One region of the Clostridium subterminale genome, then DNA from elsewhere that is predicted to be linked to it. Evidence: predicted binding sites of a transcription regulator. Region 1 holds the regulator's gene; each other region holds the start of a gene.
What was found. Region 1 encodes Rex, which represses fermentation and respiration genes when NADH is low (regulators of the CRP and FNR family bind a similar motif). Its sites were predicted from a motif close to ATTGTTAANNNNTTAACAAT; they were not measured.
Positions count from the first base shown of each region.

Region 2: a site for Rex is predicted at 4,233-4,252, ahead of ABDZ93_RS02020 (NAD(P)H-dependent oxidoreductase subunit E). Genes of this name have one in related genera too.
Region 3: a site for Rex is predicted at 7,856-7,875, ahead of adhE (bifunctional acetaldehyde-CoA/alcohol dehydrogenase). Genes of this name have one in related genera too.

Region 1 is NZ_BAAACI010000007.1:568,070-579,219, forward strand. It holds gene ABDZ93_RS16210 (3-hydroxybutyryl-CoA dehydrogenase) at 272-1,120, opposite strand; gene ABDZ93_RS16215 (electron transfer flavoprotein subunit alpha/FixB family protein) at 1,378-2,385, opposite strand; gene ABDZ93_RS16220 (electron transfer flavoprotein subunit beta/FixA family protein) at 2,412-3,197, opposite strand; gene ABDZ93_RS16225 (acyl-CoA dehydrogenase) at 3,211-4,350, opposite strand; gene ABDZ93_RS16230 (short-chain-enoyl-CoA hydratase) at 4,387-5,166, opposite strand; gene ABDZ93_RS16235 (redox-sensing transcriptional repressor Rex) at 5,397-6,050, opposite strand; gene abc-f (ribosomal protection-like ABC-F family protein) at 6,613-8,526, shown strand; gene pdxT (pyridoxal 5'-phosphate synthase glutaminase subunit PdxT) at 8,593-9,177, opposite strand; gene pdxS (pyridoxal 5'-phosphate synthase lyase subunit PdxS) at 9,182-10,060, opposite strand; gene kamE (lysine 5,6-aminomutase subunit beta) at 10,779-11,150, opposite strand, start outside.
Region 2 is NZ_BAAACI010000001.1:371,457-382,606, forward strand. It holds gene ABDZ93_RS02000 (cobyric acid synthase) at 1-1,282, opposite strand, end outside; cobalamin riboswitch at 1,473-1,646, opposite strand; gene glyA (serine hydroxymethyltransferase) at 1,782-3,014, opposite strand; gene ABDZ93_RS02010 (hypothetical protein) at 3,404-3,586, shown strand; gene yfcE (phosphodiesterase) at 3,633-4,178, opposite strand; gene ABDZ93_RS02020 (NAD(P)H-dependent oxidoreductase subunit E) at 4,329-4,580, shown strand; gene ABDZ93_RS02025 ([Fe-Fe] hydrogenase large subunit C-terminal domain-containing protein) at 4,571-6,271, shown strand; gene ABDZ93_RS02030 (SpoIIE family protein phosphatase) at 6,273-7,448, shown strand; gene ABDZ93_RS02035 (TIGR01906 family membrane protein) at 7,473-8,120, opposite strand; gene hemA (glutamyl-tRNA reductase) at 8,310-9,551, shown strand; gene hemL (glutamate-1-semialdehyde 2,1-aminomutase) at 9,565-10,839, shown strand; gene nhaC (Na+/H+ antiporter NhaC) at 11,109-11,150, shown strand, end outside.
Region 3 is NZ_BAAACI010000002.1:235,792-246,941, reverse strand. It holds gene ABDZ93_RS07065 (CotS family spore coat protein) at 1-708, shown strand, start outside; gene ABDZ93_RS07060 (hypothetical protein) at 721-939, shown strand; gene ABDZ93_RS07055 (hypothetical protein) at 950-1,714, shown strand; gene ABDZ93_RS07050 (CotS family spore coat protein) at 1,732-2,769, shown strand; gene ABDZ93_RS07045 (glycosyltransferase family 4 protein) at 2,820-3,941, opposite strand; gene ABDZ93_RS07040 (CotS family spore coat protein) at 4,061-5,062, shown strand; gene adhE (bifunctional acetaldehyde-CoA/alcohol dehydrogenase) at 5,142-7,778, opposite strand; gene yabG (sporulation peptidase YabG) at 7,969-8,877, shown strand; gene ABDZ93_RS07025 (Veg family protein) at 9,380-9,616, shown strand; gene ABDZ93_RS07020 (DUF3794 and LysM peptidoglycan-binding domain-containing protein) at 9,899-11,150, shown strand, end outside.

The sequences.
Region 1 (11,150 bases):
ATAGTAAATTAAATATTATAAATTTTCAAGCAAATAAATCCATTTTTTATAAATAGCCTCTTGAATTCTAGCTATCCTACCAGATTTCGACTCATTAATTTTAAACTATACTCTTTCTATCTATAAAAACCTATAATAATTTATAAAATAAATTGTTATTATTTTGTCTATCTTTTAAGTTTTTCTCTTTATTCCTAATAAATTTTGCGTAAATAAAAGAGTAAAGATAAATTAGTCTTTACTCTTTTGTTAAATAATATTTATTATGATATTATTTGCTATAATCGAAGAAACCTTTTCCTGTTTTTCTTCCTAATTGTCCAGCTCTAACATATTTTCTAAGTAGGCTGTGAGCTCTGTATTTTGTATCTCCAGTTTCTTTATATAATACATCCATGATTGCTAAGCAAACATCTAGTCCAATTAAATCTCCTAAAGCAAGAGGTCCCATTGGATGATTTGCTCCAAGCATCATAGCCTTATCTATATCTGCAGCATTTGCAATACCTTCTGCATAGATGCAAACTGCTTCATTTATCATAGGTACTAATATTCTATTTACTACAAATCCTGGAGCTTCTTCTACTTGAACTGGCTCCTTAGATATATTAATAACTAATTCATGTACTGCATCATATGTTTCTTGTGATGTTCCCATTCCTTTTATGATTTCTACAAGTTTCATAACTGGAGCTGGGTTAAAGAAGTGAAGTCCTATAACTTTATCAACTCTCTTTGTAGCAGTAGCAATTTCAGTTATAGAAAGTGAAGATGTATTTGTAGCAAGGATTGCTTCTGGTTTACAGATTTCATCTAATTCCTTGAATATTTGTCTTTTTATTTCCATGTTTTCTACTGCAGCTTCTATTATTAAATCTACATCATCTAACAAACTTAATTCAGTAGTTCCACTAACTCTTGATAAAATTTCTTCAGCTTGTTCTTCTGTTATTTTACCTTTTGTTGCAAGTTTTTTAATATTCTTTTCTATCATTCCAAGACCTTTTTGTACAAATTCATCCTTTATATCTCTAACTATTACCTCATATCCTTTAGCGGCAAAAGCTTGAGCTATACCTGATCCCATTGTACCTGCGCCTAAAACACATATCTTTTTCATATTAAACACTCCTTACATGATTTTTTATTATGGAATATAGACTATTATACATCTATATTACCACATTTTTATATATTTATATTTATATTTATCAAAAATGTCTCAATAAATATAAATATATGTATACAAATTTCAGCCTAATTAGCCTAATTTTCTTATATTTAACAAATGAGGGGTATATACATCTCCGTATATCCCCTCATCTTATGTTAATTGTGTACTATAAAATTCAATTAATATAAAGTCTTACAAACTTATTATTTGCTGATTTCTTTATATTGAGCTATCATTTCTGGAATAACTTTAGCGAAGTCACCTACTAAAGCTACGTCTGCAGATTTCATTATTGGAGCATCTGCATCTTTGTTTATAGCAATTATGAAGTTAGAATCTTGCATTCCAGCTAAGTGTTGGATTGCTCCAGAGATTCCGCATGCTATATATATAGTAGGTCTTACAGTTTTTCCTGTTTGTCCTACTTGAACTGCTTTTTCTACCCAGCCATTATCAACAGCTGCTCTTGATCCAGCTAAAGTTCCTCCCATTACGTCTGCAAGTTCTTGAAGTAAAGCGAAGTTTTCTTTGCATCCAACTCCTCTTCCTCCTGAAACTACGATATCAGCTTCAGTAATGTCTACCATTTCTTTTACTGATTTAACAACTTCCATAGTTTCTGTTCTTATATCAGAAGCTGATAATTGAACGTCAAATTTCTCAACTTGGAAAGTTCTATTTTCATCTTTAGCTAACTTTTCGAAAACTCCAGGTCTTACTGTAGACATTTGTGGTCTATGATCTCCACAAACGATTGTAGCCATTAAGTTTCCACCGAAAGCTGGTCTTGTCATTAATAAGTTGTTGTTTTCTGCATCTACATCAAGTGATGTACAGTCAGCTGTAAGACCTGTTGAAAGTCTTCCTGCAACTCTTGGTCCTAAATCTCTTCCAATGAAGCTAGCTCCAATGAATAGGATTTCTGGTTTTTTAGCGTTTACAACTTCAGTTATAACTTTTGTATATCCGTCAGTTGAATAGTGAGTTAATAACTCGTGATCGCATACTAATACTTTATCTGCTCCGAAAGCACCTAATTCTTTAGTAATTGCATCTATGTTTTTATGTCCAAGTAATATTGCTGTAAGCTCTACTCCTAGCTTGTCAGCTATTTCTCTTCCTTTTCCTAATAATTCTAAAGCAACCTTTTGTAATTCTCCGTCTCTTTGCTCTGCAAAGACCCATACACCTTTATAATCTGCTATATTCATGGTAATTTCCTCCTTAACTTATATCTTTAGATGAAGTGCTTTTCTTTTAATTTTGAAAGCGCAATTGAAGCTGCTTCTTTTGGTGATACTTCAAATATTTCACCTTGACCTTTAGCTTCTTTAGTCATTGATTTTTTAACCTTTGTAGGTGATCCTTTAAGACCAAGTAGGCTAGCATCAACGTTAATGTCTGCTACAGTCCATACTTTAACTTCTTTTTCTTTAGCCATTGCGAATATGTTTTTAATGCTCATATATCTTGGCACGTTTAAAGTTTCGATTGCAGTTAAAAGTACTGGAGTTTTAACTCTGATATTCTCATATCCATCTTCCCAAGCTCTTCTTACGTTTAATACGCCTTCTTTTTCTTCACTAACTGCTTCAACATAAGTTATTTGAGGCATTCCTAAATGCTCAGCAATTTCTGGTCCAACTTGTGCAGTATCTCCATCGATTGCTTGTCTTCCAGCAAATATTACATCATACTCTAAGTTTTTAATAGCTGCAGCTAAAGCGTGAGATGTAGCTAATGTATCAGCTCCAGCAAAAGCTCTATCTGTAACTAGTATAGCTTCATCTGCTCCCATAGCTAATGCTTCTTCTAAAGCTACTTTTGCTTGTGGAGGTCCCATTGTTATAACAGTTACGTGTCCACCATAAGTATCTTTTAATTGTAAAGCTCCTTCTAAAGCATTTTTGTCATCTGGGTTTATTATTGAAGGAACACCATCTCTTATAAGAGTTCCTGTTTTTGGATCTATTTTAACTTCATTTGTATCTGGTACTTGTTTTACACAAACAACTATTTTCATCTTTCACTACCTCCTATTTCAATATGCTTCCTGCGATAACCATTCTTTGAACTTGAGAAGTTCCTTCGTAGATTTCAGTTATCTTAGCATCTCTCATCATTCTTTCAACTGGATATTCTTTAGTGTATCCATATCCACCAAATAATTGAACAGCCTTAGTTGTAACATCCATAGCTACTTCTGAAGCATATAATTTAGCTCTAGCAGCTTCTACTGAGTATGGTTGTCCCATATCTTTTTTATATGCAGCTTTGTATACTAAAAGTCTAGCAGCTTCTATTTGAACATCCATATCAGCAACCATCCATTGAAGTCCTTGGAATGCTGCTATTGATTTTCCGAATTGTTTTCTTTCTTTCATGTAAGCAACAGCTTCATCTAAAGCTCCTTGAGCTAGTCCTAAAGCTTGAGCTGCTATACCAATTCTTCCTCCATCAAGAGTTTGCATTGCAACAGCAAATCCTTTTCCTTCTTTTCCAAGTAAGTTTTCTTTTGGAACTATGCAGTTTTCAAATACTAATTCAGTAGTAGATGATGCTCTTATTCCTAATTTTTCTTCAACTTTACCTATTGAGAATCCTGGGAAATCCTTTTCAACTATGAAAGCAGATATTCCTCTAGTTCCTTTTGATTTATCAGTCATTGCAAATACTACGAAGATATCAGCAACTCCACCGTTTGTTATGAATATTTTTGAACCGTTTAATACGTAGTGATCTCCTTCAAGTACAGCTGTAGTTTGTTGTCCAGCAGCATCAGTACCTGCGTTTGGCTCAGTAAGACCAAATGCACCTAGTTTTTCACCTTTTGCAAGTGGTGTTAAGTATTTTTCTTTTTGCTCTTGAGTACCAAATTGGTATATTGGAGCTCCACATAAAGAAGTGTGTGCAGAAACTATAACTCCTGTAGTTCCGCAAACTTTAGAAAGTTCTTCTACAGTCATAGCGTAAGATACGTTATTTCCACCTGCTCCACCGAATTCAGTTGGGAATGGAATTCCTAACATGTTGTATCTAGCCATTTGCTCTACGTTTTCCATTGGGAATCTTTCTGTAACATCTATTTCAGCTGCTATAGGTTTTACTTCATTAATAGCAAACTCCCTTACCATTTGCTTTACAAGTTCTTGTTCCTTAGTTAATGAAAAATTCATTATAATACCTCCTACTTATACGATTATCTATTTCGATTATCTATTCTTAAAATTCTTGTCTCTTTTTTCAACAAAAGCTGTCATACCTTCTTTTTGGTCTTCAGTAGCAAAACACATTCCAAATGCTTCCGCTTCATATAATACCGCACTATCAATATCCATTTGCAAGCCTCTATTGATAGCAGCCTTACATTGGCTTATAGCTATAGGAGCATTCTTAGCTATTTTATTAGCCATAGCTTTTGCTTCATCTAAAAGTGTTTCTGGTTCTACCACTTTGTTTACTAATCCAATTCTTAAAGCTTCTTCAGCATTGATCATGTCACAAGTGTAAATTAACTCTTTTGCAATTCCTTCACCTACAAGTCTTGATAACCTTTGAGTTCCGCCAAACCCAGGAGTTATTCCAAGCCCTGCTTCTGGTTGTGCAAACTTAGCTTTAACTGATGCAATTCTAATATCACAAGCCATTGCAAGTTCACATCCGCCACCTAATGCAAAACCATTAACTGCAGCTATAACAGGTTTTTCAAGTTTTTCAATTTTTCTAAAAACCCCATTCCCAAGAATACCAAATTCTTTACCTTCTATAGCATTCATTTCTTTCATTTCTGAAATATCAGCTCCAGCAACGAAAGCTTTACCTTCTCCTGTAAGAATAACTGCATAAATTTCTTTATCCCCAGAAATTTCTTGGATAACACAATCAATTTCTTTTAAAGTTTCTGTGTTTAAAGCATTTAATGCTTTAGGTCTGTTTAGTTTAACTAAAGCCACATTTCCTTCTTTTTCCAAGACTATGTTCTTATAATCCATGTTCAAAATCCCCCATGCAATTTTTCAGGTGTTAGCCGCCATAAATCGTTATTAATTTAACAAAAATAGTGATTAAGGTTCTAATACCTTAATCACTATTATAGACTGTTTATAATTCTTTTTCAACTACATTTATGTTTTTTATAAAATCTTTTTCTTCCATTTGTATAGCTAAATTAAAAAAGTTTACTGACAATACAAATTTTTCACAACTTGTATTGCCCATTCTTTTAATTAAGGAAGTCTTCTTCTTTTTCACGCTCATTTAATAAGTAACTTAAAGTCATTAAACTTTCATTAAGATGTACATTTTCTACAATAACATCTTCATTAACCTTTAAATCTATAGGTGCAAAATTCCATATTCCCTTTACACCATTTCTTGTTACAACATCTGCTACACCTTGAGCTCTATTTTTAGGAACACAAATTATAGCTATATTAATCTTTTCCCTCTGTAAGAAACTGTCTAGCTCATCCATATCTCTTATTTCTATATCTCTTATTTTAAGTCCAATAAGTTTTACATTCACATCAAAAATACCCTTTAGATTAAACGCCATCTTATCAAAAGTTGTATAATTAGCAATTGCTTGACCTATATTTCCAGCTCCAATGATTACAGTATTATATTCTTTATTAAGTCCCAATATAACAGATATTTGATATAATAATTCCTTAACATTATACCCATACCCTTGCTGACCAAAATCTCCAAAACAATTTAAATCTTGTCTTATTTGTGAAGCTGTAAATCCAATTCTTTCACTTAATTCTTTAGATGATATTCTATCAACCTCATTTTTATCTAATTCACGTAAATATCTATAGTACTTAGGCAGCCTTTTTATTACGGCCATAGAAATGCTTCTTTTCTTCTCCACCTATTATCAACTCCTCGTTTTTGTTCTCATATTTTTAAACTTTATTTCTATATTGTAACTTTCCCAAAAATACTCTTTAAGTCAACTATTATACTCTCATGTTTAACAAACTTTTGATTCATATAGCTATTATACTATACTAACCATAAGTTTGTTATATATTTTTTATCCGATGACTACCAGCTCTAATACTCCTCTCTTCTTTAAAAGTTGGAGTTAAGAGCTGTTATGTCCCTGGATAACGATTCCCCCTAAAGGACGACGACTTCTAAGTATCAAATAAATTAATGCTAAGAACTCTGTTTATCAAATAAATAAACTATAATGCTATATTTTACATTTAAAATGACACATTGTACATATAAATTATAATTATTTTTCAACTTTTTTATAAATAGTCAATATAGCCTTATAATCTAAACTTTTACACGTATTTTACTTTTTATTATATTATATATAAATCTGTCTTATTATTCACAATACCCACTAATCTACCCTAATATACAAATTAATTTAATTTTTTTAGCTTTCATGATAAAATGCTAGTAGGACGGTGAAATAAATGATAGTTTTAAGTTGTAAAAATATAAGTAAATACTTTGGAATAGATATGATTTTAAAAGATATTACCTTCAACATAAATGAAGGTGAAAAAATAGGATTAATAGGTGCTAATGGTGCTGGTAAATCAACTCTATTTAAAATTTTAACTAATCAAATGGAATATGATAGTGGCGAGCTATTTATAGATAAATCAAAGGAACTTGGATATCTCTCTCAAAATCTTTCCCTAGATTCAGATAACACCATATATACTGAACTTCTTTCAGTATTTAAGTCACTGCTAGATATGGAGGAAAGACTACATAATTTAGAAGAAAAGATGAAAGAGCCTTATGATGCATCTAAAGAGGATTATCACAATAAAATTATAAGAGATTATACTACTTTAACAGAGGTATATGAAAATCGTGGTGGCTACACTTATAAAGGCGAAATTAGTCGTGTACTTAAAGGACTCGGTTTCACAGAAATTGATTTTGATAAGTCCATATCCATATTAAGCGGTGGCCAAAAGACTAGAGTTGCTTTATGTAAGCTGCTTCTTAGAAAACCTGAAATCTTGCTTCTAGATGAGCCTACAAACCATCTTGACCTAGATGCTATAGAATGGTTAGAAAACTATCTCAAAGAAGTTAAAGGTACAATTATAGTAATTTCCCACGATAGATTCTTCTTAGATGCTATTACTAACAAAACTATAGAGCTTATAGGCGGAACTGCACAGTGCTATAACGGAAATTATACAGCCTTTATAGACCTTAAAGAGAAAAATAAAGAGGTAATGCAAAAGGCTTACGATCTTCAACAGGCAGAGATTAAAAGACAAGAGGAGATTATAGCTAAGTATAAATCCTTCAACCGTGAAAAAAGTGTAAGAGCTGCTGAAAGTCGTCAAAAAGCCTTAGATAAGATTGAAAGAATAGAAGCACCTATTAAAGATGCTAAAGCTTCTAAAATAAAATTTGAGACTCAAATCAAAAGTGGTAATGATGTTCTTTATGTAGAAAATTTAAGTAAAAGTTTTGGTGAAAAACTTCTATTTGAAGGCTTAAATATGGATATTAAGCGTGAAGAAAAAATTGCCCTTATAGGTGAAAATGGTCGTGGTAAAACTACTTTATTTAGAATAATTATGGATAAAATACCTTCTGATAATGGGGTTAAGGTGTTAGGTAAGAATGTCTTTGTTGGATATTATGATCAAGAACAATCTAATTTAAACCTCAATAAAACTATTTTAGATGAGGTATGGGATGACTTCCCACATATGACCACCACTGAAATACGCTCTGCTCTTGCAGCATTCCTATTTACAGGGGATGATGTATTTAAATCCATCTCTACTCTTAGTGGTGGAGAAAAATGTAGAATTAACTTACTAAAACTAATGCTTTCTAAGTCTAATTTCCTTCTTCTAGATGAGCCTACAAACCACTTAGATATTATGTCTCGTGAAGCCTTAGAAGATGCTATCTTAAACTATGATGGGACTATAATTCTCATATCCCACGATAGATACTTCTTAAATAAGATTATAAATAAAATCTTTGAGCTTAATGAAGATGGTGTTAAAGAATACTTAGGCAACTATTCCTATTACGTAGAGAAAAAGAAAAATCCTTTAAGATTTGAGAATATAGAAGAAGGCTCCGGTATTACTAAGACTCAGATAAAGCTAGATAAAAAGAAAAAACGTGAAGCTGAAAAAGCTGAAAAAGAAAAAACTAATATGATTAAAAACATCGAAAATAAAATTGCAGCTACAGAGGAATCTCTTGAAGAGCTTCAAGGGCAGCTATGCCTTGAAGAAGTTTATTCTAACCCTGAAAAAAGCATAGAAATAAATAAAGAAATACAAAAGACAGAAGAAGAACTTCAAAGCCTATATGAACAATGGGAAGAACTAGCTTAGGAACTTCTCTAAAATAAGCTAAATAAATAATGAGCTTACCCTTATATTAAAGGGCAAGCTCATTATTTATTTCAATCTATCTTTGCACATGTTGTAGAAATATTTATGCATTGTTAAGTCTTTTGTTAGCTCTGGATGGAAGGAGGTTGCTAGTATGTTGTTTTGTCTGCATGCTATAATTTTTTCATCTAGTTTACATAATACTTTTACTCCTTCATGTACCTTTTCAACGTAAGGTGCTCTTATAAATACTAGAGGTATTGTTTCTTCACTTACATCTTCCAAAATTTCATCCGTTATAAAGCTGTCTAATTGAGAACCATAGGCATTTCTTCTTACTTCTATATCCATAACTCCTAAATGATTATAATCGCTTCCTAGGATGGATTTAGCGAGAATTATCATACCTGCACAGGTTCCCCATACTGGTAGTCCATTTTCAATTTTACTTTTTAGTGGAGATAGCATATGAAAATCTCTTAATAATTTTCCTATGGTGGTACTTTCTCCTCCTGGAATTATAAGCCCGTCTATAGCTTCTAAATCCTTTCTATTCTTCACTCTTAAGGCTGTAGCTCCACTTATGTTATTAATCTTATCTACATGTTCTTTTACAGCTCCTTGTAAATCTAGTACACCTATCGTTATCATTACATTACCATCCTCTTGATGCATATAATTTACCATCTGGTAGGTCCTTAGTATTTATACTGTCCATAGGCTCTCCTAAATCCTCAGAAACCTGTGATAAAATCTCAGGATTATTATAGTTTGCTACAGCATGTACTATGGCTTTAGCTCTTTTTTCAGGATCCGCTGATTTAAATATACCTGAACCAACGAAAACTCCATCACTTCCAAGCTGCATCATTAAAGCTGCATCAGCTGGTGTAGCTACTCCACCAGCAGCAAAATTAACTACCGGAAGTTTTCCGTGATTATGAACATACACTATTAGGTCATAAGGAGCTCCCATTTCCTTAGCTATAGTCATAAGCTCTTCTTTAGGAGTATTTTGTACTTTTCTTATTTCGCTCATCATAGTTCTCATATGTCTTACAGCTTCTACAACATCTCCAGTCCCAGCTTCCCCTTTAGTTCTTATCATGGAAGCTCCCTCACCAATTCTTCTTAGAGCTTCTCCTAAGTTTCTAGCTCCACATACAAAAGGTACATTAAAGCTTTTTTTATCTATATGAAATAAATCATCCGCTGGAGTTAGTACCTCACTTTCATCTATATAATCGATCTTAATGGCCTCTAATATTTGCGCCTCAACAAAATGACCTATTCTTACCTTTGCCATTACTGGAATAGATACGGCCTTTTGAATTTCTTTTATCATCTTAGGATCTGACATTCTAGCAACTCCGCCTTGCTTTCTAATATCAGAAGGCACACGTTCCAAAGCCATTACAGCAACTGCACCTGCTTTCTCTGCAATTATAGCTTCTTCAGCATTAACTACATCCATAATTACTCCACCCTTTAGCATTTCTGCAAGGTTTTTGTTTAACTCTGATCTTGTATTCATTTATATTCCCCCCACATTCTAGTACAAAACAAAATTGTATCTATATTTTGTATCTATTCAATTAAACTTTACAATACAATTATTCCATATTATACACAATTAATCAATACACTTCTTCAAAATAATATATTTTATTATTTTTGTATGCATACAATATTATCGAATTAGGGTTATGAATATATAATTTCATCTTTAGTAGTAAGTAAATCCTTATTTCTTTAATAAAACATCTGTGATTTCCTATATAATTCATATACCTGTTCTCAGGTTACTATTTATATAGGAAATTAAGGAACTTTTTAGCTAGTTGAAAAGGAAACATTTTAAAATTTTAAATAGTTGTTATATTCATGGGGCTTTGGGGAAATGGGCTATTTTAGTAGTATGATTATATGTGTGTTAAAGTGTGGAGTGATGTCACTAACATGACTTTTCGCTTCGCTCTTGAGGAAACTCATTGTCACATTTATTTTCAATAGGAACTCCTTTTTACATACGTTCTAAGGAGTAAGTTCGAACTACTAAATCAAAGATTTAGATTCTCACTTATTTTTACTTAGCCAAATCGTAGATTTGGAGTAAAAAATAAAGTAGAATGAATTTCTTCATTCTACTTATATACCCTATAATTTTATTTCACGTAACCCTTTTAGTTTTTATCCCTATAAACTAAATATATAAACATTAAACTAGACTTTTAAACATTAAACTTCTTAAATTAAACTAACTTTCTTTCAACTATTTCAGTTACAGCAAAGCTAGCAACGTCATCTGCATATTTTCCTGGTCCGAATCCTGCATCGTATCCTAATTCTTTAGCAAGTTCGTGAGTTATTCTTGGACCACCACAGATTAATACAACTTTATCTCTTAAACCTTCTGCTTCTAAAAGCTCTACAAGGTTAGTAAGGTTTTGGATGTGTACATCCTTTTGTGTAACTGTTTGAGATACTAGAAGAACGTCAGCTTTTAGCTCGATAGCTTTCTTAACGAATTCTTCGTTTTCTACTTGGCTTCCTAGGTTGTAAGCTTCGATACCTTTGTATCTTTCAAGACCATAGTGACCAGCGAAACCTTTCATGTTCATGAT
Region 2 (11,150 bases), on a different contig from region 1:
CTTTATCATTTACTACCCCATCTAAATGATTAGTCTCTTCATTATTACTCTTATTTATAGTAATAAGGTTTTTACCTTCATCCATAATTGTAGTTTTTCCCATGTGTATTTCATATCCATATATATTTAAAGGAGTGTTATTGTTTATTAAGTCCTTTGCTATGATACCATTAACTCTAGTAGTAACCTTTTTCTCTTCAAATACTGTTTTTATAGGTAAAAGATCTAATCCATCCATAAACTCTAGTAAAGTTTCAATCCCATAAGGATCTTCTAGTACTTTACCTAGCATTTGATATCCACCACATATACCTATAATTTTTCCATTACCCTCATATTCTCTAATCTTGTTATATAAACCTGATTTTTTTAGATATTCTAAGTCTCCTAGTGTATTTTTAGTTCCAGGAATTATAACTAAATCAGGAGTTTTAAATTCGTTTACAGTTTCCACATATCTTACAGAAACATCTGGTTCTATAGATAATGCATCAAAATCAGTAAAGTTTGATATATGTGGCAATCTTATAATAGCTATATCTATTTTATCTGTGATGTTCTTATTAAGGTCAACAGCTCCATCTTCATCTTCTAAATCTAATTTAAAATATGGAACAACCCCTAAGCAATCTCTATGAGTTAGCTCCTCTAAACTATCAACTCCTGGTTTAAGTAAAGATATATCTCCTCTAAACTTATTTATAATAGTTCCCTTAACTCTGTCCTTCTCAGCATCACTAAGGAGCATAATAGTACCTAATAAAGATGCAAATACGCCTCCCTTATCGATATCACCTACAAGTAAAACAGGCGCATCTATTAGTTCAGCCATACCCATATTAACAATATCATTATCTCTTAAATTTATTTCTGCAGGGCTTCCTGCACCTTCCATAACAATAATATCAAATTGATTTTCCAATTCTTCAAAAGCAGATTTTAAATCATCCTTGAATTTAACTTTTAAATTATGATATTCCTTTGCATTAGAGTAACCATAGACTTCTCCATTAAAAATTATTTGACAATTTTTATCTGTAGTTGGTTTTAGCAGAATAGGATTCATATATACCTGTGGTTCAAGACCAGCAGCGTAAGCTTGTAACACTTGGGCACGCCCCATTTCTTTTCCATCCAGTGTTATATATGAGTTAAGAGACATATTTTGTGACTTATACGGGCATACCGAATATCCGTCTTGTTTAAATATTCTACATAATGCAGTTACTAGTATGCTTTTCCCTACAGAAGAAGCTGTACCTTGAATCATTATTTTAGCCATTTACTATACCTTCTTTCTATCTAAATAAAATAAAAAAGCAAGGAAGAAAAGCTCCCTTGCCCAAATAAATAAAAAATTTCCATCTTAGTAAAATAAGAATATAAGTTTAAATATAAGTAAGATAAAACTTACAAAATTTTTTAATTTTCTTATACATATTAACTTAGCCACTAAAATAGCTCATTTCCCTCCGAAAGCTTACATTTAGGCAGGTCTCCTGGCTTATGAATCATTCTAACCTCACCTTCCCCTATGAAGAGTGGTATTTTGAGGGTCGTCATCATTTACAGTAGCGGGGGCTGCTATGGATTTTAACCATATTCCCTTTTCACTTTTAAAAAGCACCTAAAATACTATTTGATTTTCAATCATAATTATAAGAGGTTTAAACAAATAAGTCAATATAATCTAAATATTACTTATGTATTCATCCTTATATTTTTAAATAATATAAATACCTAGCAGATAAAATGCCAGGTATTTACTTATTGCAAGTAATTTACTTATATAGTGGAATTTTATCACAAAGAGCTTTAACTCTTTCCTTAGCTGGTGATAAATCATTATCTCTATTATCAATTGCCCAATTCATTATATCAGCAATTTCAATCATTTCATCTTTTCCAAAACCTCTAGTAGTAGTAGCTGGAGTACCTATTCTAATACCACTAGTTACAAATGGGCTTTGTGTTTCAAAAGGTATTGTATTTTTATTTACAGTAATTCCAACCTCATCTAATAGATGTTCTGCTGCTTTTCCTGTAATATCTTTATTTCTTAAATCCAATAGAATTAAATGATTATCAGTACCATCAGATACTAAATTAAATCCTCTCTCTTTTAATGCATTTGCAAGGGTTTTAGCATTTTCTAAAACTTTTTGCTGATATTCTTTGAAAGATGGATCTAGAGCCTCTTTAAAGCAAATAGCTTTAGCCGCAATAGTATGCATTAATGGACCACCTTGTATTCCTGGGAATATAGTTTTATCTACTAGTTTTGCATACTTTTCTTTACAAAGTATTGCTCCCCCTCTTGGTCCTCTTAAAGTTTTATGAGTTGTTGTTGTAATAAAATCTGCATATGGTGCTGGACTAGGATGAACCCCTGCTGCAATAAGTCCAGCAATATGAGCCATATCTACCATCATATATGCACCTATTTCATCACAAATTGCTCTTATTTTATCAAATTCTATTATTCTTGGATAAGCACTAGCTCCTGCAACTATCATTTTAGGTTTTTCTTCCAAAGCAACAGTTCTTAATGCCTCATAATCAATAAATCCATCTTCACCTACTCCATAAGATATAAATTTATATAACTTTCCAGAAAAATTAACTGAACTTCCATGAGTTAAGTGTCCACCATCAGATAAATTCATTCCTAATACTTTATCTCCTGGTTCTAATACGCTCATATAAACTGCCATATTAGCTTGAGAGCCTGAATGAGGTTGAACGTTGGCATGATCTGCGCCAAATAGTTTACACATTCTATCTCTAGCAATGTTTTCAGCAATGTCTACACATTCGCAACCACCATAATATCTTTTTCCCGGATAGCCTTCTGCATATTTGTTTGTAAGAGTTGACCCCATGGCTTCTCTTACAGCCTCACTTGTAAAGTTTTCTGAAGCGATAAGTTCAATTTTACTTTCCTGCCTAGCAGTTTCAAGGCAAATTGCTTCATAAATTTCTGAATCAATGTTTTTTACATGTTCTAAGTTCATACATACTCCTCCTGCAGTTAAAATTAGTTATTTTTGGTGGAACCATGTAAAAGCTTCTCTAACCATTTTTTTCTTTTATGTTAGGTGAAGCCTTAGTACTTAGTTTTGCAGTACATATAGTAACAATATAACCACCAGATCCTTTACATATCATTATAACATTACTTTTCATGTTATACCTACTCCATTTTTAATTATTTACAAATTATTTTTGTTAAGTATAAATATAGAATCCTATTTACAAAAAAGATCCCTTGAATAATTACTATATGTCTATCTTTTAAAATATTATTTAACCTAATTCAATAATTCTTTTTATCTATATAATTGAATAAATTATCTATGTTGTTATATAATTTATTTAGTAAATAACTATATGGAGGAATGATATGGAAATTCATATATTTCTAAAAGGGAAAAAAGAAGCTGAAATTTTTAAGGGAGATAGAATTGATGTCCTTGATTTTGAAATGGGTGGAGTTAAATATAAACAAGTGAGATACTTTAGAAATGGATTTAGTAAAAGTGAATTAATTGAATCTAGTATAATTGATAAAATAATTAAAAAGTAGAGGAAGCTTTAAAATGCTCCTCTTCTTTTTTAATATATAACATTATTTAGTTTAATACTATTTCTTTAATTATGGTGCCGTCTAATGTTTTTATATAGAACGTATCTCCCGCTACAACTCCATAGCTATGAGGATTATTTTCCTTTGGATAAGATATAGAACCTGGATTAATTATTGAAATACCCTCTTTTATGCTAAGCCCTAGTATATGTGTATGCCCATGTAACATTATATCTTCTGTAGATATATTCGGCATATTATTCTCATTATATATATGTCCATGAGTTAGAAAAAATCTTTTGTTGTTATATAAAACTACAGAATAATCCCCCATACATGGAAAATCTAATAACATTTGATCAACTTCCGAATCACAGTTTCCACGCACTGCAATTATTTTATGACTATATTCATTTAATATCTCTGCTACATCTTTAGGATTATACTCTTCAGGTAATGGATTTCTTGGCCCATGATAAAGTATATCTCCAAGAATTAATAAATAATCCCCCTCTTCTCTATTAAATATTTCTATAGCTTTTTTTGTATATTTTAAAGAGCCGTGAATATCAGAAACAATTACTAACCTCATTCTATTTCCTCCTATAATATATTTTATACTTATTATTTACCTTACTTCTATAACATTGTCAAATGCATAACAACATGTGATTGACGGTGTTTTACCAAAGTTCTATAATTTATTGTATAAGGTATATACAGATTAAGGAGGGATTTTATTTTGATTGTTAAAGTTTGTGTGGGAAGTGCTTGTTATGTAAGAGGTTCTCACAATGTTATAAACCGAATTAAGAGTTTAATAGAATTAAACAATTTAACAGATAAAATAGAATTAAAAGCTTCATTTTGTCTTGGTCATTGTACTGATTCAGTATGTGTTACGGTAGATGATAAAATTTATACTGTAAATGAAGATGAAGTAGATAAATTCTTTGAAGAATATATAATTAAGAGGGTGAATTTATGCAAGTAATGAATTTTTCATCAGCTAACTGTAAAAATTGCTACAAATGTGTACGTACTTGTACAGTTAAAGCTATAGAAGTATTAAATGATCAAGCTAAAATTCAAGAAGATAGATGTATTTCCTGCGGTCACTGTTTAGTAGTATGCCCTCAAAATGCTCGTCATGTACTTTCAGATATTGATGATGTAAAGGCAGCATTAAATAGCAATAAAACAGTTGTAGCTCAATTAGCACCTGCTTTTAGAGGAGTATTCTCTCATCCTCATAAATTGATAACTGCTCTAAGAAAATTAGGTTTTTCTTACATTGAAGAGGTTTCTATAGGTGCAGAACTAGTAACTCAAGAATATGAATCTAGGATTGATTGTAGTTCAAATAGCGAATTCATCACAAGTTGCTGTCCTTCCATAGTAATGTTAATCGAAAAATATTATCCTGAATTAATACCATTAGTTTTACCAGTATCCTCTCCTATGGTTGCCCACGGAAAAAGCATAAAACAAAGATATGAGGAATCTTATACTGTTTTTATAGGTCCATGTGTATCTAAAAAATACGAAGCTTTATCTGAATCTAATTTAGGATTTGTTGATTCTGTACTAACCTTTGATGAAATCAATGATTTTATAAAAGATAGTGATATAGACTATTTTCAACTAGAAGATGGAGATGTGGATTTTAGTGGTACAACTAGAGGTGATCGCTATCCTGTAGTTGGCGGAATATTAAATGCTATAAGGCCTACTATTGATAAAAAAGATTTAAATGTAATTAGAGTTCACGGTCTCGAAAATTGTAAAGTTATTTTAGAGGAACTTAAAAATAATACTTTAAAAAATGTGTGTATAGAATTAAGTGCATGTAATGAAAGTTGTCTTGGTGGTCCAGGCACACTATCTAATAATGAATCTGTATACACCAGACTTCAAAGAATTCAAGATTACTTAAAAACCCAAAATAATAAATCAAAAGTTATTAATATAAATAAATCTAATCTTACAAGAAATTATGAAAATAAAAAGATACACATGCTATCCCCTGAAGAAGATGAAATTAAAGTTCTTCTTAAACAAATGGGAAAATACACTAAAGAAGATGAATTAAACTGTGGTGCTTGTGGATATAACACCTGCGTTGAAAAAGCTATTGCCGTTTATAACGGAATGTCTCAAGTTGAAATGTGTGTACCTTATATGAGGTCATTAGCTGAAAATATGAATAGTGAAATATTTAAAAATTCACCTAATGCTCTAATTATAATTGATGATAACTTATTAATTAAAGACATTAATCCTTCTGGAAGAAAAATGTTTCTAAATTGTGAAAATGAAAGTGTAATAGGATTTCCTATAACTGAAATAATACATGACTTAGATTTTAAAAAAGTAGCTGAAACAAAAAAGAACATTTTAGGTAAAAAGGTATTCTATAGTCAATTAGATTTTCATGGATATAAAAGTATAATCTATATTAAAAATCACTCATCTTTATTGGTAACATTTACAGATATAACAGAAGAGGAAAGCAGAAAGTTAGAGTTAATTGAACTAAAGCATAAATCTATTGATGTTACCCAATCAATTATAAATAAGCAAATGATGGTTGCACAAGAAATAGCTAGCTTACTTGGTGAAACTACTGCAGAAACTAAAGTTGCTATCTTAGAATTAAAAAAAGTATTAGAAAAGGAAGACTAATATGAGAAAATATTACTTAGATGTAGCCAATATGAGTATGAATAAGCACGGGGAAGAACTTTGTGGTGACAATGTTGAAATTGCTAAAACAGAAGATGGGATTATAGTAGTAATGTCAGATGGTCTTGGCAGTGGTGTTAAAGCTAATATATTAGGAACTTTAACATCAAAAATTGCAGTTACTATGTTAAAAGAAGGAGCTACCATAGATGAAACTATAGATACTATAATTAATACATTACCTGAGTGTCAAGTTAGAAAATTAGCCTACTCCACTTTTACAATCGTGAAAATTAAAAATAGTGGCGAGGTGTATATGGTAGAATATGATAACCCTCCTGTTTTTCTTTTTAGAAATAATCGAAGTTGTGACATTAAAAAGAATAGACGTATAGTAAATGGTAAGGTTATTTTTGAAAGCAGATTTTACATGAATGAATCCGACGCCCTAGTTATTATAAGCGATGGAGTTGTACATGCTGGTGTAGGTGGGCTCTTAAATTTAGGTTGGGAATGGCCTCATATAAACAGATATCTCACTAATGTACTCCATAAAGAAGTGATTGCTCAAAATATATGTAGACAATTGTTAGAAGTATGTAAAGACTTATATGATAATAAACCTGGCGATGATACCACTGTAGTAACTATTAAGATAAGAAAGGAACAACATATATCTATCTTTACTGGACCACCTAAAATTAAAGACGACGATAGCGTTCTTATAAATCTTGTGAAAAATACCACTGGTAAAAAAATTGTATGTGGTGGCACTACAGCTAATATAATATCTAATGCACTGCACACTCCAATAGAAATAGACTTAAAGCATTATACTTCAGAGGTCCCACCCATGGGATATATGAAAGGTATAGACTTGGTTACAGAGGGTATACTAACTTTGAATAAAGTAAAAGATTTATTAAAAAATTATCTAACTGCTATTAAAAAGAACACTATACCCTGCACTATAAATGGCTCTGATGGAGCTTCTAGAATTACTAATATGCTAATTAATGAAGGTACCTCCATAGATATATATGTAGGGCAAGCAGTTAATCCAGCTCATCAAAATCCATCTTTTCCAGATGAATTTAATTTAAAAATCAAAATTGTTAAAGATATATCAAGATTATTAACTGCATTAGGTAAAAAAGTATGTATAACTTATCTGTAAGTTTAAAAAGATATTAGAATTTTTCTAATATCTTTTTAAATTATTTTTATTATAACTGTAATATGTCACATATAATATTACTCCAATGACTATACAAAGAATTCCAATGGCACCAGCACATAATGCAAAAAATTCTTCAGGAAGTATATTTATAATAGGATCTGTAATAGGATCAAAAATCCATTTATCATTATTAAAAAATATTTTATGGAATATTGTAAAGAAAAATTTAAAATTAGTGCTTATAACAATTGACGTTATAAGCGGAGTTATTATTGATATAATAGAGATATATTTTATATAGTTATAGCTTTTATAGATTCTAGTATACAGTACAAATAGTATTGTTAACATAATTGCTAAACTTAATATAGTAATCTTAGCTAAACTAAATAATTCTTTTACCTCTTTAAAATGAAAATCTCCTGCCTCTGATGATTCTAAAGATGGTAGTTCAAATTTATCATTGTTATTATATAACAAATAATCTATCACATAAGAATAATTTTCTTTCATCTCAACAATAGATAAACTTGTTCTTTCCTCCATATTAAATTTATTAATACTATAAGTATAAATAGGTTTTATACTTGTTACTATTAAAGTAGAGATAAGAATAATAAAAACAAAGCCTGTAATAGAAATAACAGTGTTTAAAATAAATTTTTTCATCATATTCCCCTTTCCTTTTACTAGTAGTATATATAATAAGATTTTATTATCCTATTTTATCATTGTCAAAAAAAATTTCATATAGTATAATTTTCTTGTTACAATATATGAGTTATGATAAGCCCACTTGTAGTGGGTTTTAAATTTGATTAAATAAAATTTAGTAATTTCATAGATTTGGGGGTAAAAATGATTCATTTAATTGGAATAAAGAAAGAACTTGATTTAATTTTAAGAGCTCAACTAGCAATATCCCAAGATAATATAGATGGAATATTACTAAAAATGAAAGAAACTATATGCGAGGAAGTTGTTATAATTAATACCTGTAATAGAACAGAAATATACTTAAAATCTTCCTTATCACAAAATAATATAATACAAGAAGTGTTCAAATCACTTAATTGGGATAAAGAATTTATTAAATATATATTTTACTCTAATGATAGTAAAGCTATAACTCACCTACTGGAAGTAAGTTGTGGTTTTCATTCGAAGATTTTAGGTGAAGATCAAATCTTAGGTCAAGTAAAAGATGCCTATATAAAAAGTAAAGAATTAAAAGTAATAAAAGCTTCTTTTGATAAGCTATTTTCAATGGCTATTAGTTGTGGAAAAGAGTTTAAAACTGAAAGTAAACTACATAAGACACCTGTATCCTATTCATCTATAGCTGCTAAAAAAGCTCTAGACCAAGGTTGTAAAAGCATATTAATATTAGGCTTTGGTAAAATGGCACAATTAACTTTAAATTATCTTATAGGAAAACAAGATATCTTAGATAAAATATATATAGTGGTAAGAAATACAGATAAAGTTATTAATCATAGCACTATAATTAAAAATATAGAATTAACTGTAAATAAAAAGATTGAAATTATATCCATTGATAAGCTAGTTGACACTTATAAATACATAGATGCTTTAATATGCTGTACTGCATCCCCTACTCCCCTTGTTTTAAAGAAAGATCTACCTTCTCAATCAATGTTAATTTTTGATCTTTCCTTACCAATTAATGTAGAGGATTCTTGTAGTGAATTAAAAAATGTATGTTTATTTAATTTAGATAATCTTCAAAATGTAGATAAAGAAAACAAGATTCAACGCAGAAATATTATGAATTCAAATAAATATATAATAAATAAATACTACGATGAATATGAAAATTTTTTAAAGTTAAAGTCTTTAGGCGGTATAATTAAAGATGTTAAAGATGAAGGTCAATTACTTGTAGAAAATAACCTTAAAACTTTTAAGAATAAAAAGTATACTAAAGATAATGACAAGCTTGTAGCCACTCTTTTAAAAAGTAGTGCTAACACATATATAAATCGTGCCATTGAAGTTTTGAAAGAAGAAACTTTAAAAGGAGATAATGAGGACGTCTACAAGCTAATAGAACGTATTTTTCTAAATAAAATTAATTAGGAGGAAGAGCTTAATGAATAATAAAACTATATTTGAAGAAAGCAAAAAGTATATTCCTGGAGGCGTTAATAGTCCAGTAAGGGCACTTAAGGATATGGGTATCACCCCTCCTATAATAAAATCTGGTATGGGTTCTAAAATATATGACGAAGAAAATAAAGAATACATAGACTTTGTTGGAGCCTGGGGACCTATGATCTTAGGACATTGTAATTCTAGAGTTGTTAATGCTATAAAAAACACCACAGAAACAGCGATAGCCTTTGGTGCACCAACAAAATTAGAACTAGACTTAGCAAAACTTATATGTGAAACTGCTTCAATTGATATGATTAGAATGGTTAACTCTGGTACCGAAGCTACAATGAGTGCAATTAAATTAGCAAGAGGCTATACTAAAAGAAATAAAATTGTAAAATTTGCTGGTTGTTATCATGGCCACTATGATGGATTTCTAGTTAGTGCAGGTTCTGGAGTTATGACTTGTGGCATACCTGGCAGTGCTGGCATACCTAAAGAACATGTAGAGCATACAATTGTTGCAAATTATAACGATATAGATAACTTAAAAGAAATATTTACTGTTTATAATAATGATATAGCTTGTGTTATTATTGAACCTATTGCAGGAAATATGGGAGTTGTTAGACCATCTATAGAATTTATTGAGAACTTAGATAAACTTTGTAAAGAAAACGGTACTTTATTAATATTTGATGAAGTAATGTGTGGTTTCCGAATTGCATATAAAGGTGCAAGAGAGTTATTCCCAAATGTGACACCTGATCTTATCACCTATGGTAAAATTATTGGAGGTGGCCTACCTTGTGGTGCTTATGGCGGAAGACGTGAAATTATGGAACTACTTGCTCCATTAGGCCCTGTATATCAAGCCGGAACTATGTCAGGTAATCCTCTTGTTATGGCGGCTGGAATAGCAACTGTAAAAGAGTTATACGAAAATCAAAACATATATACTCATATAGAAACCATAGGAACAAAGTTAGAAAATGGTATTAAAGAAATTTCAAAAGAAAAAGATATAAATATAGTGATTAATAGAATTGGTGGAATGATGACTGTATTCTTTACAGATTTAAAAGAAATTAATAATTACGAAGATGCTAAAAGTTGTAATACAGATTTATTCAAAAAATATTTTATGCATATGTTAGACAAAGGAATTAATTTACCTCCATCACAATTTGAAGCAATGTTCCTATCAACATGTCATAGCGATGATGATATAAATAAATTTCTTACAGCCTTCAAATCATTTAATATATAAATGTATAATTATGAAATTTTTCATAAAAAAGAGTACAAATTTTTTTTGTACTCTTTTTTATAAAGATAATATGAATATAATTTTAAAATAAATTTCATAAATCAATTATATAAGCTATTTATAATAAGATTTTCTCAATACAATGCATAATATCAATGACCATTATGTTTAGTTTTAAAATTTTCTGAATAGTATTGCAATTATAATTATACTGATATATAATTAATTCAATTACTTTAATTGGAATTTAATATAGGAGTGTGTTGTTAATGAAAGAAAAAAAACAAAAATCTAGTAAGATAGCTTCCCCC
Region 3 (11,150 bases), on a different contig from region 1:
CCTATTGAACTTTCTATAGTCGCTAAAAAATTAGGTCAGCTTCATAAATGTAGTGAGGGATTTATAGTAAGCAAAGATATGAAACCTAGAGTGGGATGGTTTAAGTGGATAGAGGTATACAGGACAAGAAAGGGAGAAATATTGAGTTTCAAAAATTCAATAAATAGGAGGTCTAAAAAGACTGATGTTGACTTGTATTATTTAAGCATGATAGAAGAAGAGCTTCAAAGATGTGATAGAGCTATTAATAATCTTTGTGATACAAACTATGAAAATAAGATGCTTGATGAGATAAGATTAGGAGGTTTTTGTCATCACGATTATGCCAATCATAATGTATTAATAGGCAAGGATAATGAGGTTAATATCATTGATTTTGATTATTGTATTTTAGATACTCATTTACATGACTTATCTAGTCTATTAATTAGGGCAATGAAGTATGGAAGATGGAATGAAGAGAGAGCAAGGATTATATTAAAAGCTTACAAATCATCTCATAGATTAGAACAAGATGATATTAAAATCATGGCGGCTTTTATGGAGTTTCCTCAGGATTATTGGCAACGCGGAATTCAATATTATTGGGAGAAAAAAATGTGGGGAGAAGATTTCTTTTTAAGAAAGTTAAATGCATATGCCAATGACAGAGAAGAAAGACAGGAATTTATAAATAGCTTTAGGCAATTTAAGTTAGATAATCTTTAAGGAGGAGATTATGTGAGTAAGAATGAAAATAAGAATTATGATGAATATATGGAAAATATAGAAGAGATAAAGACCTTAGAGGATTATGATAAAAGATTAGAGGACATGGAAGCTTATGTTAAAGAGTTAAAAAAAATAAAAAAAAGGAAAAAGAAGATGATGGAGCTTGAAATGGAGAAAGAAGAAATACTAAAGAAGATAAATAAAGTAGAAAAAAATAAACGTAAGTAGAGGTGATAAAATGAATAGATTTTTTTATGATAGCTTCCAGCAATATTTAAGTACTAAGGGTGTTAAAAAAGTAAATTTTATGCTTAAAAGTAATGAGACGTTAAGTAGACGAATACTAGAGGAGAAGGTAATAGAACAGATTCATATTATAAATGAAGTCCATAAAGTATCTTGTGGTTTTAATGGATATTTGAGAAAAAGGATAAATAATCACACTTGTAAGCTTATTGAAGATGATAAAATTCAACTTAAAAAACTTAGACGTAGTTTAGAAAAAATTAAAGATAATGGGCCAATAGATAGAGTAGAAGAGATAGTTTTAGAAAGAGGAGATAAAATTTTAGCTAGAGGTGAGAAAGTCATTGATACCATAATGGATAATGGATATATGGAGCTAGTTGCAAGAAGTATGGATAATGTAGAGATATGTTTAACTAATGTAGATTTTGATAACTTAGGAAAAGGTGAAACTATAGAAATCGTAAATTTCGATGACATAGCATATAACATGGTAGAAATGGATTGCTATTATTTTTTAGTAAAGCTTAAGAGAAAGGGGTTTAAGGTGGATTTTAATAGGTGTATAGATGAGTTTTGCGAGTTAGAAGGGTTGGGAAAAAACAGTAAAATTTTCATTAGAGCACTTTTATCTTATCCTTATGAATTTATTAAGATATACGAGAAATATAAGAAGAATAAGAAAAATTGGAATGAAGAGGAGTATATAAGAAGGTTATTAAATGGTATTAAGGAGGATGAAATGTCTTTAATATAAGGAGGTGACTAAAGGCTATGGAAAATAGATTTTCTTATAAAGAATGGCTGAGTAAATACAACTTAGATATAAAATTTTTTAGCAGTTACGATTTTGTAGTAACAGATGTAATTCCATTAAGAAAGGTATTTATTCTGGTAACGGATAAGGGAAATAAAATATTAAAAAAAATAGATTATGCTAAAGAAGATTTATATTTTATAGTATATGGCATAGATTATGTAACTAGCAATGGATTTGATAGAATCATAAATTTTTATCGAAATAATATGGGACATATCACCACGGTGTGGAAAGAAAGTACCTATGTAGTTATGGATTTGATAGAAGGCAGAGAGTGTGAATACAATAATCCTTTGGATATTAATATAGCAGTTAGGAGTTTAGCAGAGATGCATAAAGCATCAAGGAAGATAGGATTTTCAGAAGAGTGTAACAGATTTAAGGGTTTTAAACTTATAGATAGTTATAAGGAAAAGCTTGAGGATTTAGAAAATATGAAGACTATGGCTTTAAGCTATAAGAATAAAAATGAGTTTCATGAAATATTTCTGACTCATGTAGATTACTTTCTTGAAAGAATGAAGAAGAGTATAGAAGTACTAGAAAATTCACCTTATATTGAGCTATGTAAGGATAAAGAAAACTTTATTCTTTGTCATCATGATTTAGCTTATCACAATATTTTAATAAAAGATAACAAAGGGTATTTTATAGATTTTGATTATTCCATAATAGATTTAAGAGTTCATGATATATGTAACTTTATAAATAAGACTACAAAGCATAGTTGCTATGATTTCAATGTATTTAAGCAAATTATTGAAGAATACAATTTGGAAACACCTATATCAAAGAAAGAATATGAAGTGTTATATGGAATGCTATTATTCCCAGAAGGGTTTTACTCTATATCGAGAGATTATTTTTATAGAAAAAAACTTTGGAAATATAATAGTTACTTGTATAAAATACAAAAAAAAGTGCAAGATATAGAAGAAAGACAAGATATGGTAGATAAATTCAATAATATTTATGGGTTGGCTACATCCTAGCCCCCCCTAGGATGTAGTATAAAAAGGAAGATACTTGATGTATCTTCCTTTTATAGTGAAGTTATTTTTTTGTAGCTATCTAGAGTTTGTATTGCTGTACTCTCCCAGGATAAGGAACTTACTTTCATAAAACCTTTATAAATTAAATCATTTCTCACCTTATTATCTAGTAGAGCTTTTAAAATACTTTCTGTAAGTTCTTCTATATCATAAGGAGAGCAAAGTAAAGCACTATCACCTAAAATTTCGGGGATAGAAGTTACATTGGATGCAACTACAGGAATACCACATGCCATAGCCTCTATAGGTGGAAGTCCAAAGCCTTCATAAAAGGAAGGATATACTAGAAGGGCTGCATTGTTGTATAGATAAGGCATATGTTCCATAGCTATAAATCCAGGAAATATAACTTTGTCAGCAATTTTTAATTTTTCACAAAGAGTCTTATAAATACTATAGGATTTTCCTTTAGTTCCTGCGATGACTAATTTTATTTCATTAGGTAATTTACTATGAATCTTACTAAAAGCCTCTATAAGACCAGAAATATTCTTTCTAGGACTGAACCCTCCTGTGTACAAAATATAATTTTTAGGCAAAGAGTAGTATTTTTTTATTATAGTACTGCATAGAATTTTATCAAGGGGTTTATATATATCTTCACTGGCTAAATAGGTAACATATATTTTTTCTCTAGGGAAATTAAAATCTTTTGAAATATCTTCCTTAGAAAAATTAGAGACAGTAATAATACCATCACATCTATTTACTATATTCTCCATGCAGCTGTTAAATAGGCTAAGGTATTTATCACCTACTGTTTCTGGCATATGTGCTGGAATTGTATCATGGAGAGTGATAACGAAAGGATGATTATGATCCAAAGGTAAGCCAATGCCATTTTGAGGTACATGATATATGTTTAAATCTTCATTATTTAAATTTATAGGAAGACTAACACTTTCCCAAAAATTATTAGCACTACTATTAGGAATAGGAGAAATTTTGAAATTAGAGTTAAAGTTTATGGGGATAGAATTACAATCACTGAAGAGGGTATATTTATTTAGGGAATCAACTTTATTAATAGCGTTTATAAGCTGATAGGCATAGGTTCCTATACCTGTACCTCTGTACCATTTGGCAGCTCTAATATCTATACCAATATTCATATCAATGCTCCTTTATAATAGGTATTATAATCTATACTATTCAGTTAAACTCAAATATGTTATGGACTATTCTAAATTATGACACTAATACATATAAATTATAGAGGGGGTGCGAAATTATGATGAGAGAGTTTGAAATTGAACGTCAATTTGATATTAAAATTGAAAGCATTAAACCTAATAAAGGTGTATATCAATTAAAAACCAATGAGGGTGTTAGGTGCTTAAAAAAAATAAGCTATGGTACTCAAAAATTATTCTTTGTATATGGAGCTAAAGAACATCTATACAATAATGGGTTTAAGAACATAGATAGATATTATCTTAATACAGAGGAAAAACCGTATGCTCTAGTAAATGAAGATATTTATACTTTATCACAATGGATAGATGGTAGAGAATGTGATTTTCATAGTGATGATGATTTAATATTGGCATCTAGGGCTTTAGCTAACTTTCATTTAGCGTCAAAGGGATATGAACCATCTGAAAACAGTAAATTAAAATCTGACTTAGGAAGATGGCCTCATTTAATGGAAAAAAGGATAAAGTCCTTTGATAAGATGAAGGAAATGGTTAGAAAGAAGAGAAATCATAAGACAGATTTTGATCTGAATTATATAAAATCTATGGATTATTATAAAGTTTTAGGACAAAAAGCTCTAGAGGTTTTAAATCAATCTAATTATTATAATATTTGTAGAATATCAGAAGAAGAAAAAAGTTTTTGCCATCATGACTTTACTTATCACAATATAATAATTGATGAAAAGAATGAAGTGAGCATAATAGATTTTGATTACTGTAAAAGAGAGGTTAGAACTTTCGATTTATCTAATTTTATGATTAAAGTTTTAAAGAGGCGTGAGTGGAACTTTGAGATAGCAAAGTTTATCATTGATAATTACAATGAAATATCTCCAATAGAAGATGATGAATATATGGTGCTATATGCATTTTTGATGTTTCCTCAAAGATATTGGAGAATATGTAATAGGTATTATTATAATGAAGTAAATTGGGTACAAAACACTTTTAATAAGAAAATAGAAGAGCTTATACAAGAGAGAGAAAAATTTGAGAATTTTATGAGGCAATTTAAAGAATTCTATAATATTTAAGGAAATTATCCTTGAGAAGATAAAAAAGTTGTGGAATATATGATATACCACAACTTTTTATCTTTAAATTAAATTTGCATTAGAAAGCATCCTTAATTAGTTCTGCGATTTCAGAAACTAGAGGTAGTCTAGGGTTTGAGGTAGTACATTGATCTTCAAAAGCTTCATCGGCTAATGAATATAGTACAGAATCTAGATGATCCTTAGTAACACCACATTGACTAAGGGTGGCTGGGACATTTAGCTCTAGCATAAGGTTTCTGATAGCTTCCACTAAATTATTTACAGCTTCTTCGCAGGTAGAGTGATTTAACTCTAAAAACTTTGCAATTTCTTTAAATTTTTCAGGAGCTTTATAATATTCATATTTTGGGAAGGCTACTAACTTACTTGGATTACTTCCATTATATTTTATAACGTGTGGAAGCATGATAGCATTTGCTCTTCCATGAGGTATATGGAATTCTGAACCTAATTTATGAGCTATACTATGATTAACTCCTAAAAATGCATTAGTAAATGCCATACCTGCAATGCAAGAAGCGTTGTGCATCTTTTCTCTAGCAAGAGTATTGCTTCCATCTTTATATGCAATAGGTAGATATTTAAAAACAAGCTCAATAGCTTTAAGAGCTAAGGCATCGGTATAATCAGAAGCCATCACAGATACATAAGCTTCTATAGCATGAGTTAAAACATCTAATCCGGTATCGGCCGTAACTGATGGTGGTACAGTCATAACTAATTGAGGATCTATTATAGCAATATCAGGAGTTAACTCATAATCTGCTAATGGATATTTTATATTATTTTCTTTATCAGTTATAACAGCAAAGGCTGTAACCTCAGAACCAGTACCAGAAGTTGTAGGAATAGCAACTAATCTAGATTTCTTACCTAGAGAAGGAAATTTAAATGCTCTTTTTCTTATGTCCATAAATCTAAGCTTAAGACCGTTAAAATCTATATCAGGATTTTCATAGAAAAGCCACATACCTTTAGCAGCATCCATTGCTGAACCTCCGCCAAGAGCTATTATGACATCAGGCTCAAAGCTGTTCATTTGAGCGGTTCCTCTCATAACTGTTTCTGTAGATGGATCTGGCTCTACATCTAAAAATACATTTATATCAAAGTTAGCTTTTTTTAGATGTTCCATTACTTTAGATACATATCCAAGTCTATCCATAAATTTATCTGCTACGATGAAGGCTCTTTTACCTTTAAGTTTTTCAAGGTATGAAAGAGAGCCAGGCTCAAAGAAAATTCTTTCAGGAACTCTAAACCATTGCATATTAACTCTCCTTTTAGCTACACGTTTAATATTTATTAAATTATTTGCACTAACATTTTGAGTGGTCGAATTTCTACCCATAGTTCCACAACCTAAAGTTAATGAAGGAATATTTACATTATAAATATCTCCTATAGCACCTTGAGAAGAAGGAGAATTTATTATGATTCTTCCAACCTTAACTCTTCTAGAGAATTCTTCAATAACCTGTTCATTAGTAGAATGAAGAACAGCAGAGTGACCTAGGCCACCAAAAGCGATCATATCTTCGGAGGCTTTTATTCCCTCTTCGGTGGTATCAACTATAAACATTGAAAGAATAGGACTAAGCTTTTCTCTTGAAAGGGGATAATCTGCCCCAATTCCACCAGGCTCACACACAAGAATTTTAGTATCCTTTGGAACTTTAATATCAGCCATTGCTGCAATTTTTGTAGCACCTTGACCTACGATGTTTGGATTCATAGATTGTCTTTTTTCATCTATAGAGACCTTTTGAAGTTTAAACATCTCTTCACTATTAAGGAAATAACAATCACGCTCTTTTAAAAGGGAAATTACTTCATCGCTAATTTCTCTATCTATAATAACTGCCTGTTCTGATGCACAAATTGTACCATTATCAAAGGATTTTGATAGTACTAAGTCATTAACAGATCTTTTAATATTAGCTGTTTTTTCTATATAGCAAGGAACATTTCCAGCACCAACACCAAGTGCGGGCTTTCCAGTAGAGTAAGCTGATTTAACCATTCCAGGGCCACCTGTGGCAAGAATAATATCTACACCAGGATGAAGCATAAGCTTTTGAGAACCTTCAATGGAAGGACTACTTATCCATTGAATACAATTCTTAGGAGCACCTGCTTCAATAGCTGCATCCAAAAGTAATTGAGCAGTAGCTATACTGCACTTTTGAGCTCTAGGGTGAAAGCTAAATATTATTGGATTTTTAGTTTTTATAGCTATTAAGGATTTAAATATTGTAGTGGATGTAGGATTCGTAGTGGGAGTAACTCCTGCCACTACTCCAATGGGTTCTGCAACTTCCATATAGTCTTCTTCTTCATTTACAATACCCACAGTTTTTAGATCTTTTATACTGTTATATACATATTCAGAAGCAAATATATTTTTAGTTATTTTATCTTCATATATACCCATTTCTGTCTCATCTATAGCCATTTTAGCTAGTTCTCGGTGTTTACTTAGGGCTGAGATTGTCATTTTTTTAACTATATTATCTATAGAAGTTTGGTCAAATGTTAAAAATTCATCATAGGCATCACGAGCGTTTTTAACAAGTTCATTAATTTCAGAATCTACATATGATGTGGCTTTAGTAGCTAAAATACCAGGGTTTGAGACGGTTTCGTTCTTAGATTTATCAGCAGGTTTAACATCAATTTTTTTAGTAGACATTTATTATAGACCCCCTAAACTTTGTTATTTATTTAACTAATTATATTATAACGCAGAAAATTTATAATTCAAGATATTTAGTTAAAATTTTATCAAAATTTTAATGGAATTTTTTATAATTGTTTAATATCTCACAATTATTAAGTAAAGTTCATATTATATTAAGAGGAAATCATGAGGAGAGATATACATGAATATAGGTGATAGAGTAGTGAGGAAATCTTATAATAAAGATATAGTCTTTAAAATAATAGATATAGAAATTGATGATGAAGGTGTAAAAAAATATTTATTAAAGGGATTAAATATAAGGATTGAGGCAGACAGTATAGAAGAGGACCTAGAAATTATTAATAGTGAAGTAGTAGGAGAAAAAGATAAAATATTTGATAAAAAGGTAAATACGGCTCTAAAGAAAGTTTTACTATCAAGATCAGCTACAAGAGGATCTTCTGCTGCGCTAAGAGTTATAGATAGTGAAATAAACAGAAAGGAAAAAAAAAGTACATCATTCAAAAGCAATGAATTGTTTTTTGGAAGACCAGGTAAAATACTCCATATAGATGGTGATCCTCAATATCTAGATATTTGTTTAAAAACATATAAGCAATTATCCATTGAGGCTGTAGGTAAAGTAATAGCAGAAAAGGACCAGCCATCTCAGATATTAGATTTAGTAAAGGAAGTAAATCCAGATATAGTTGTAATTACAGGGCATGATGGAATGAGCAAGAATATATCAGATTATATGGATCTTGGAAACTATAGAAACTCAAAATATTTTGTAGAGTGTGTTTCCTTATTAAGAAGTTACAATTCTAATTATGATGACTTGGTTATTTTTGCAGGTGCCTGTCAATCAAATTATGAGGCTTTATTGGATGCAGGTGCTAATTTTGCATCTTCCCCCAGTAGAGTACTAATTCATTGCTTAGATCCAGTGCTTATTTGTGAGAAGGTAGCATATACTAATATTGATGATATAGTAAATATTGAAGATGTAATTAAAAATACAATTACAGGGATTAAAGGGGTAGGAGGATTACAAACTAGAGGTAAATACAGAGAAGGATATCCTAAATCTCAGTATGCGAAATAAGAAGTAAGCGATAATTTGAAATAAATTTAATATGGATTTATGTATAATATTTAGATAATGAAACCATTGTAACACGCATGAATAGAACAACTAGCTAACTAGTTAAATATTTATATAGTTTCATAGTTACCTATTTTCATATATAAATTTTTACTAGCACTTAGAGAATAATCTCTAGGTGCTTTTATGTGTTGAAAAAGAAATATTCAAAGTCTATAAAATTAGTTGAATCTCTGAGAAAATTAAAATTTATACAATTATATGTGAATATTCTAAATAATTATTACACATACTAATGTCAAGTTGATTTCTGTTCATTATAGCTGAATAAATGACATAGTATCGAAAAAACAAAATAATACATAAAATTTTAACGAATATTTAACATTGACAAATGTTAATAATATGTTGTAAAATATTTAGTTTGCTTGACATAAGGAGGGATAACTGTTACAATATAGTTGGAAGCCTTTATGGAAATATTAGAAAGAGGGTGTCTACTGTGAAGATGGGAAATGTATTGACTACGATAAAAAAAGATATCGAAAGTCATGTTGGCGAAAAAGTGACATTGAAGGCAAATGGAGGAAGACGTAAAGTAGTAGTAAATGATGGTGTTTTGGAAAAAACATATGACAGTATATTTACAATTAGACTTGATAATAATGTGCAACGTACTGTTAGTTATAGCTATAGTGATGTGCTAACAAAAACTGTTCAGCTAGTGTTTGCAGGGTAGAATAAAGAGGTGTTCTTTTAAGAATGCCTCTTTTATTTTGAATACAAACAGAGGTCTTAGCTTCTTGGAAGCTTTACTAACAGAATTCTAAGTATCAGTATTTTTGATACTTGGAAGTCGTTGTCCTTTAGGGGAAATCGTTACCCAGGACGAAGATGGGAGTATTAGAGCTGGTAGTCATCGGATAAATAATTACTCTTTCAAGAAAATTTAATATAAATAGTTATATTTCATAACATTCTCATATATACATTATTAGTAGGTATTTTAGGAGGGAAAGTTATGGATTTGGATTTAATAAAGGACTATATAGAATATGAGCAATCAATAGCTGAAAATGACACAAAGATGTTCATAAAGGAAGAATATGTTATACCTGATACGCTACCAGATGTGGATAATATACTAATGTTAGATGTAAAGCCTATGATAACAAATAAAGAGGTTGGAACTGATAAAGTGAATTTAGAGGGGCAACTTCAGTATACTATTCTTTATATGGCAAAGGACGGAGGAGCTACTGAAGCTCATTCAGTAGTATACAATGGTAACATTTTTGAGTCTATTGACATGATTGGTGCCCAATCAAATATGTATTGTGATATACAGCTAAACATTGAACATATGGACTGTGTTATTATTAATGAAAGAAAGATAGCTATTCAAGGATTTATTATATGCAAGTGCAATGGATATAACATAAATTCATTTGAAATAGTTAAAGATGTACATGAAGGAAAGGATATTCAATTTTTAAAGAATCCTATGACTGTTGATAAGGTTATGGAACCTATAGAAACTGAATTAGTTGGAAAAGCAGAAGTTAAAATTGACATGGATAAGAATGAATGTCTAAAAGTTATAAAATATAATGTTATTATTGGTAAGAAGGATGTAAGAATATATGATGGTGGGCTCAAAATAGAAGCTATGGCTAATGTAACTATATTATATAAGGGGAAAAATGGAAGAGAATTGTTCTGCGTTTCAGAAAGTGTGCCTTTATATAAAGAAGTTACCGTTGATGAGTTAAAACCAAATATGGAATACTTCACTGAATTTGAAGTTCAATCATTTGAATATGATGTTAGACAAGATGATATGGGTGAAAATAGAATAATTGATGTGGAATTCGTAGTTAAGGCTGTTACTCATGTAATGTATAAAGAAGAAGTGGAAGTTATACAAGATGTATACTGTCCTACAAAACTATTAAATATGGATATTAAAGAAAATAGTATTAATGTGATACAAGGTCATGGATATGCTGAAAGTCTGGTTAAAGGCGATATTGATGTGAAAGATGATGAGTTAAAACCAAACAAGGTTATAATGACTACAGGAAATGTATCTATTACTGATAAAAATATTAAAAATGATAAGATAGAAATTGAAGGATTATTAAAGGTTAATGTATTATATTCAACTGAGGATGAAGAGAGGTATATAGTTACTGTAGATGAAGATATTCCTTTTAGTTGCAAGGTTGATATAGCTGGAACAAAACCCAATATGCAAACAAATGCTAATATAT